Regions from separate parts of the Lysobacter sp. CA196 genome, predicted to be linked through region 1. Evidence: riboswitches for the same ligand, from Rfam matches in the RefSeq annotation. Region 1 holds a riboswitch; the other holds the start of a gene.
What was found. A riboswitch is a leader RNA that binds a small molecule or an ion and turns the genes downstream of it on or off. The one in region 1 is predicted to bind glycine.

Region 1 (3,746 bases):
GATGGTCGGCACGAAGAACCAGCCGAACTGGCGCTCGTTGAGCTTGAGGATGTCGAGCACGAACGCCGGCGCCGAGGCGATGTACAAAAACAATGCGGCGAAGTTGAACGCCCCGGTCGCGGTCAGGCGCTGGAAACGCGGGTTGAGGAAGATCGCGAAATAATCGCGCAGCAAGCGCTTGGGCTTCAGCGGCAGGCGCGCCTGCGGCGGATGCGTTTCGGGCAACAGGAAGATCGTCGAACCCAGCAGCAACAGCGAGAAGCCGACCAGGAACCAGAAGATCGCCGGCCAGTGCGCCCAGCCGAGGATCCAACCGCCGATGATCGGCGCGATCGCCGGCGCCACGCCGAAGATCATCGTCACCTGACTCATCAGGCGCTGGGCGTCGTCGCCGTGCAGCACGTCGCGGATCACCGCGCGGCCGACGATCAGGCCAACGCCCGCCGAAAGACCCTGTACCGCGCGGAAGAACAGCAAGGTCGACAGATCGGTCGACAAGGCGCAGCCGACCGAGGCCAGGGTGAACACGCTGAGCCCGCCGATGATCACCCGCCGGCGCCCGATCGTGTCCGACAACGGCCCGTGGACGATGCTCATCAGCGCATAGGCGATCAGATAGACGCTGATGGTCTGCTGCATCGCCAGCTTGTCGGCGCCGAGCTCGGCGCCCATGACCGGGAACGCCGGGAAGATCGTGTCGATCGAGAACGGCCCGAACATCGCCAGGCCGCCGAGCAGCAGGGCCAGCCGGCGGATCGACAAGGTCTTGCTGGCCGGCGCGGAATCGGGAGCGGAGGTATTAATCGGGGTCACCTGTCGAGGAGCGCCAATCGGAGAGCGTCGGCTCGGGGCCTCAGCTGGGAGCGTGGGAGGCGTGGGTGTCGATCGGCACCTCGTCGGGCGGGCCCTTGAGTTCGACCACATTGCCTTCGGGGTCGAACAGGTACTGCGACGGCCCCTCGCCCTCGGCGCCGTAACGCGAGCCGAAGTCGCCGATGCGCACGCCGTGCGCTTCCAGATGGGCGACGATCGCCTCGCGGTCGAAAGGCTCGGCGCGCAGGCACAGGTGGTCCATGTTGCGGGCCTCGGCGCCGGCCGGCGCGCCGCCGAGGCGGCCGAGCTTGCCGTCGACGTCGACCAGGTCGATCAGGGACAGGCCGGCGCGCAGCTGCACCAGGCCGATCGCGTCCTGGCGCCGTTCCAGCCGGCAACCCAGCACATCGCAATAGAAAGCGATCATCGCCTCGGTGTCGCGCACGCGCAGCACCACGTGATCGAGTTGCAGCAGTTGGAACGGGGGACGGTCCATGCAGGGAGCTCCGGAAGGGACCGCGACCATGTTACGGCGAATCGGCCAGCCTGAACCGGGTCGTGGGGTCGAAACCGGGGATGAAGCCGGCTGCCGCCAGCCCCGGCAACGTCGCCCCGAAGCCGCCGCTGCGGCTATAATCGCGGCTTGAAACACCCGGTGGGAGAAGCGGCCCGGCCCCTCAGCCAGGCCCGCTGCCGAAGGCGCAACGCCCGTAATCGCTCAGGCCCCATACCGCCGCGTGTACAAAACTCTGGAGAGACCGCCTGCGTGCGCTGAGACAGCGAGGCAGAACCGGCGCCGAAGGGGCACGAAGCGAGCGCGGACAGGAGCGGCCCCCGGGCCATCCCCTCCCCTAGCTGCCTGACCGCAGCACGCTTTTAAACTCTCAGGCAAAAGGACAGAGGGGCGCCTCGCGTGCGGCACCGCACGCTGCCTTCGGACGCCCCTGCCATGAGCCCAGCCGCCAACAGCGCAACTTCCTTGCGCGATCTCGAGCACCACGACGCCTTCATCGAGCGCCACATCGGCCCCAACGACGCCGAGATCGGCCACATGTTGGAGCAGGTCGGCTACGACTCGCTCGAAGCCCTGACCGACGCCATCGTCCCCGGTTCGATCAAGTCGACCCAGCCGCTGGCCCTGCCGGCCGCGATCAGCGAGGTCGAGGCGTTGGCCAAGATCCGCGCCATCGCCACCAAGAACCAGGTGTTCCGCAGCTTCATCGGCCGCGGCTACTACGGCACCCACACCCCGAACGTCATCCTGCGCAACATCCTCGAGAACCCGGCCTGGTACACGGCCTACACGCCGTACCAGGCAGAGATCTCGCAGGGCCGCATGGAAGCGCTGATCAACTTCCAGACCATGGTCGCCGACCTGACCGGGATGGAAATCGCCAACGCCTCGCTGCTCGACGAAGGCACCGCCGCCGCCGAAGCCATGACCCTGGCCAAGCGTTCGGCCAAGTCCAAGTCGGAGACCTTCTTCGTCTCCAGGAACATCCACCCGCAGACCCTGGAAGTGCTGCGCACCCGCGCCGAACCGCTGGCGATCGAACTGCACATCGGCGACGACGCCGAAGCGGCGACGGTCGACGCGTTCGGCGCGCTGCTGCAGTACCCGGACACCTTCGGCGCGGTCAAGGATTACCAGAGCGTCGCCGACGCCGTGCACGCACGCGGCGGCATCGTCGCCGTCGCCAGCGACCTGCTCGCGCTGACCCTGCTCAAGGCACCGGGCGAATGGGGCGCCGACATCGTCGTCGGCAACACCCAGCGCTTCGGCGTGCCGTTCGGCTTCGGCGGCCCGCACGCCGGCTTCATGGCCTGCCGCGACGCTTACAAGCGCTCGATGCCGGGCCGTCTGATCGGCGTCTCGGTCGACACCGACGGCAAACCCGCTTACCGCCTGACCCTGCAGACCCGCGAGCAGCACATCCGCCGCGAGAAGGCGACCAGCAACATCTGCACCGCGCAGGTGCTGCTGGCGGTGATGGCCAGCATGTACGCCGTCTACCACGGCCCCGACGGCCTGACCCGCATCGCCCGCCGCGTCCACCGCCAGGCTGCGATCCTGGCTACCGCGCTCGGCAAGGCCGGCATCGCCGTCGGCAGCGGCTTCTTCGACACCCTGCACGTCAGCGGCATCGACGCGAACGCGATCCACGCCAAGGCGCGCGCGGCCAACATCAATCTGCGCGAGATCGATGCCGGCAGCCTCAGCATCAGCCTCGACGAAACCGTGACCCGCGACGAACTCGTGGCTCTCGCCGGCGCGTTCGGCGTGCAGCTCGACATCGACGCGCTCGACCGCGAAGCCGTCGACGCGATCCCGGCCGCGCTGGCGCGCACCTCCTCGTTCCTGCAGCACCCGGTGTTCAACACCCACCACAGCGAACACGAGCTGCTGCGCTACATGCGTTCGCTGGCCGACAAGGACCTGGCGATGGATCGCACCATGATCCCGCTGGGCTCGTGCACAATGAAGCTCAACGCCACCGCCGAGATGATCCCGGTGACCTGGCCCGAGTTCGGCAACATCCATCCGCTCGCCCCGGCCAACCAGACCACCGGCTACACCCAACTGATCGACGAACTCGAGGCGATGCTGGTCGAGTGCACCGGCTACGACGCGGTCAGCCTGCAGCCGAACTCCGGCGCCCAGGGCGAATACGCCGGCCTGCTGGCGATCCGCGCCTATCACCGCTCGCGCGGCGAAGGCCACCGCGACATCTGCCTGATCCCCGATTCGGCGCACGGCACCAACCCGGCCTCGGCGCAGATGTGCGGCATGACCGTGGTGGTGACCAAGACCGACAGCAACGGCAATGTCGACGTCGACGACATTCGCCGCGCCGCCGAGAAGTACAGCGACCGCCTCGCCGCGATCATGATGACCTACCCGTCCACGCACGGCGTGTTCGAGGAGGAAGTGG
Region 2 (3,746 bases), on a different contig from region 1:
CCGTGCTCGGTGTGTTCGCGGCGCTGCGTCATCGCCGCCATCCCACTCCGCGCTTGCGCGAAGGCGCGCGTCTGCCGGTGTTCGGTCTGGCCTGGCTCGACGATGCGCGCTTGCCGCACATCAGCGACTGGCAGCGCCGCGAGGGCGTGCTGCGTTGGCGCCGCGGCGGCCATGCCTGGATGATCGGCGCGGTCTTGTTCGGCCTGCCGAGTTCGACCGGTGCCAGCAGCGGCATCGGCGTGCTGCTGATCGCGATCGCGCTGGCCTGGTTCAGCCTGATCCTGCAGGCCTGCGTCGCCGCGACCCTGGACGCCGATGCCTTGCTCGCGAGCACGCCGCGCGCGCCGCGTCGGCTGGCGCAGGCGGCGTGGCGTTATCCCAGCTTCGCATGGGTATGCGCGGTGGCCTGCATCAGCGCCGGCGCCGGGCTGTTGGGCCTGAGCGGACGTGCCGCGCCGGCGTTGCTCTCAATCCTGCTGGTGCTGTCGGCGCCGGCCTTGCTGGCGCTGCGCCCTGTCTTTCACCGGTCCCTGCCGCGATGACCGTCCTGCTCGAACTCGAAGGCCTGCAACACCGCTACGACGAGCACGCCGTGCTGCACGGCATCGACCTGCGCCTGCATGCCGGCGAATTCGCGGCCTTGATCGGCCCGAACGGCTCGGGCAAGACCACCTTGCTGCATTGCCTGGCCGGCCTGCAGCGGGCCAGCGCCGGACGGGTCTTGATCGGCGGCCACGACCTCGCGCGCGAACCTTTGCAGGCCCGGCGAAAGCTGGGTTTCGCAGTCGACCCGGCGCGCCTGCCGCCGCTGCTGACCGGGCGCGAATGCCTGCGCCTGTTCGCCGGCACCCGCGAACTCGGCGAGGTTCCCGCAGCGACCCTGGCCCTCGCCGAGACCTTGGCGCTGACGCCGATGCTGGATCGGCGCATCGGCCAGTACTCGCTCGGCACCCGCCAGAAACTGGCGATCGCGCTGGGCCTGCTCGGCGAGCCGCCGTTGCTGGTGCTCGACGAACCGCTCAACGGCCTCGACCCGCTCAGTGCCTACGCGCTCAAGCGGCATCTGCAACGGCTCGCGCGCGAACACGGCACCGCGGTGTTGCTGGCGACCCATTCGCTCGACGTCGCCGAGCGTTTCATCACTCGCGCCGTGTTGCTGATGGACGGTCGTCTTCGCCGCGATTGGCGGGCCGACGAACTCGACGCGATCCGCGCCGATCCGCAGCGCTCGCTGGAGCAGTCGATGGTGGAGGCTTTGGCGGCGGAGGGGTCTGCGGGGGCGCGATAGTTTGCGGCAGCGGTGCACCGTCATCGTCTTACCGCCGGTCGCGTCGTCGATGCCGTTGCGCGGTCGCGGCTTGCGCCGCTCCTACCCAAGAGCCGCTGCGTTGTGGCCGGGGTCGGGGTAGGAGCGGCGCAAGCCGCGACCGCGACACCTCGACCATCGGCGCAAGCTATCCGGACCACGATGATTCAGCAGACGAGTCCCCCCTTTGAGAAGGGGCGCAGGGGCATTTGCTTTGTCCCGCAATTCATCGTCACCGGCCGGTCTCAACATCATCCCTTCCGGCCAGTAGAGTCGTAAACGTCATGGCGCGGTCGCGGCTCGCGCCGCTCCTACCCAAGAGCCTGCACGGGCATAACCAAGCGGTTCATCGAATCGGCGATGGGCTGCTACCATGCCCACCGTTGCAGAAGAGTGGCGCCGGCCGATGGCCGCTGCCCGCCGAAGGCGCAGGCTCCCATAATCGCTCAGGCTCGGCCCTCGCGGCCGGAACACTGCAACGAACACGCCGATCTGGAGAGAGGCCGCGATGCGGCCCACCGAAGGGGCAAGCGGCCGCTGTCGCGACAGCGCGCCGCCCAAACTCTCAGGTAAAAGGACAGCGGGAGCGGCACCGCGGCCTTCGGGCCACGGAGACAGGCCAGTACGTACGGCTCAGGTCCGTGCGTGCGCATGCCGTGCCGCCCGATCGCTGCGTCCCTGTCGCAGCGGCGCGTTCGCGTCTCCGTGCCCGGCCGCGGTTCATTCGTGCCTGTCCGACGGAGAACCGCCGTGTTGCTGCAACTGATCTATCTCATCGCCATCAGCGCCGAAGCCATGACCGGCGCGCTCGCCGCCGGCAAGCGGCGCATGGACCTGTTCGGCGTGGTCATCATCGCCAGCGTGACCGCCCTCGGTGGCGGCTCGTTGCGCGACATCGTGCTCGGTCACTACCCGCTCGGTTGGGTGCGGCATCCCGAGTATCTGGGCTACACCATCGGCGCGGCGATCGCGGCGACCTTCCTGGCCAAGAAACTGCATCGCTTGCGCCGCGCCTTCCTCTGGCTGGATGCGCTCGGCCTGATCGCCTTCACCCTGATCGGTTGCTCGGTCGCGCGCGAAGGCGGGCATGCGCCGGCCATCGTCGTCATCGCCGGCATGTTGACCGGCGCCTTCGGCGGCGTGCTGCGCGACGTGCTGTGCAACGAGATTCCGCTGGTGTTCCAGCGCGAGTTGTATGCGGTGATCTCCTTACTGACCGGTGTCGGCTATCTGGCGATGCTGCGCTTCGGCGTCGCCGAGAACCTGAGCGTGTTGCTCTGCCTTGGCGGCGGGTTCGCGTTCCGTCTGCTGGCGATCCGCTACGAGTGGGAGATGCCGAAGTTCGTCTATCAGTGAGCGCCGCCGCTGGCAGACTCGATCAGCAAGCCTCGCTGAGCAACTCGGCGATGCGTTCGCGCAGCGCCGGCAGCAATTCGGCTGCGAACCAGGGGTGGCGTTTGAGCCAGGCCTGGTTGCGCGGGCTGGGATGCGGCAAGGCGACGATCCGCGGCCAGTGCGCGCGCCAGGCCTCGACCGCTTCAGTCAGCGTCGTGCCGGCCTCGGGCAAATGCCAGAGCTGAGCGTAGCGGCCGATCGCCAGGGTCAGGCGCACCTCGCGCAACTGCGGCAGCAGGCGGCGATGCCAGGTCGTCGCGCATTCCGGCCGCGGCGGCAGGTCGCCGGAGCGGCCTTTGCCCGGATAACAAAACCCCATCGGCACGATCGCCACGCGCGCTTCGTCGTAGAACGTCGCGCGGTCCAGTCCGAGCCAGTCGCGCAAACGCTCACCGCTGGCATCGTCGAACGGAACTCCCGAAGCATGCACCTTGCGTCCCGGCGCCTGCCCGGCGATCAGCAACCTCGCCCGCGGGTCCGCCTGCACCACCGGCCGCGGCCCGTGGGGCAAATGCGGAGCGCACAGGGTGCAGGCGCGGATAGCGTCAAGGAGCATGGGACTCGGGACTCGGGACTCGGGACTCGGGAAGCGGGATTCGGGAAGCGAGGACCGAAAGGCTAAATCAAAAGTGCGGCATGCGGCATCTGCTTTAACGGTTCAGATCTTCGGATGGAGCTGCAGTGACCTGAGCACGCCAGCAGCGAAGCGATGCAGCACCTGGAAATAAAGCCGATGCACCTCACACGACCCCGGTGCATGCTTTCCGAGTCCCGAGTCCCGAGTCCCGAGTCCCGAGTCCCGAGTCCCGAGTCCCAAAAAAGCAGAACGCCGGCCCACAGGCCGGCGTTCGCTCGAGACATCAACGCAACCAACTTACGCAGTAATGTCGCGGTCCTTGGTTTCCGGCAGGAACAAGGCGCCGATCACCACGGTCATCGCGGCGACGATGATCGGGTACCACAGGCCGCTGTAGATGTTGCCGGTGGCGGCGACGATGGCGAAGGCGGTGAACGGCAGGAAGCCGCCGAACCAGCCGTTGCCGAT

Region 2: another riboswitch for glycine. It lies ahead of ACTOWK_RS14475 (trimeric intracellular cation channel family protein); the one in region 1 lies ahead of gcvP (aminomethyl-transferring glycine dehydrogenase).

What each region holds. Positions count from the first base shown of each region.
Region 1 covers NZ_JBQJIN010000041.1:7,427-11,172, reverse strand. The annotation lists gene ACTOWK_RS22340 (multidrug effflux MFS transporter) at 1-804, opposite strand, end outside; gene ACTOWK_RS22335 (VOC family protein) at 854-1,309, opposite strand; glycine riboswitch at 1,553-1,723, shown strand; gene gcvP (aminomethyl-transferring glycine dehydrogenase) at 1,763-3,746, shown strand, end outside.
Region 2 covers NZ_JBQJIN010000015.1:42,399-46,144, forward strand. The annotation lists gene ACTOWK_RS14465 (hypothetical protein) at 1-542, shown strand, start outside; gene ACTOWK_RS14470 (ABC transporter ATP-binding protein) at 539-1,288, shown strand; glycine riboswitch at 1,789-1,895, shown strand; gene ACTOWK_RS14475 (trimeric intracellular cation channel family protein) at 2,057-2,662, shown strand; gene ACTOWK_RS14480 (uracil-DNA glycosylase family protein) at 2,685-3,257, opposite strand; gene ACTOWK_RS14485 (MFS transporter) at 3,576-3,746, opposite strand, start outside.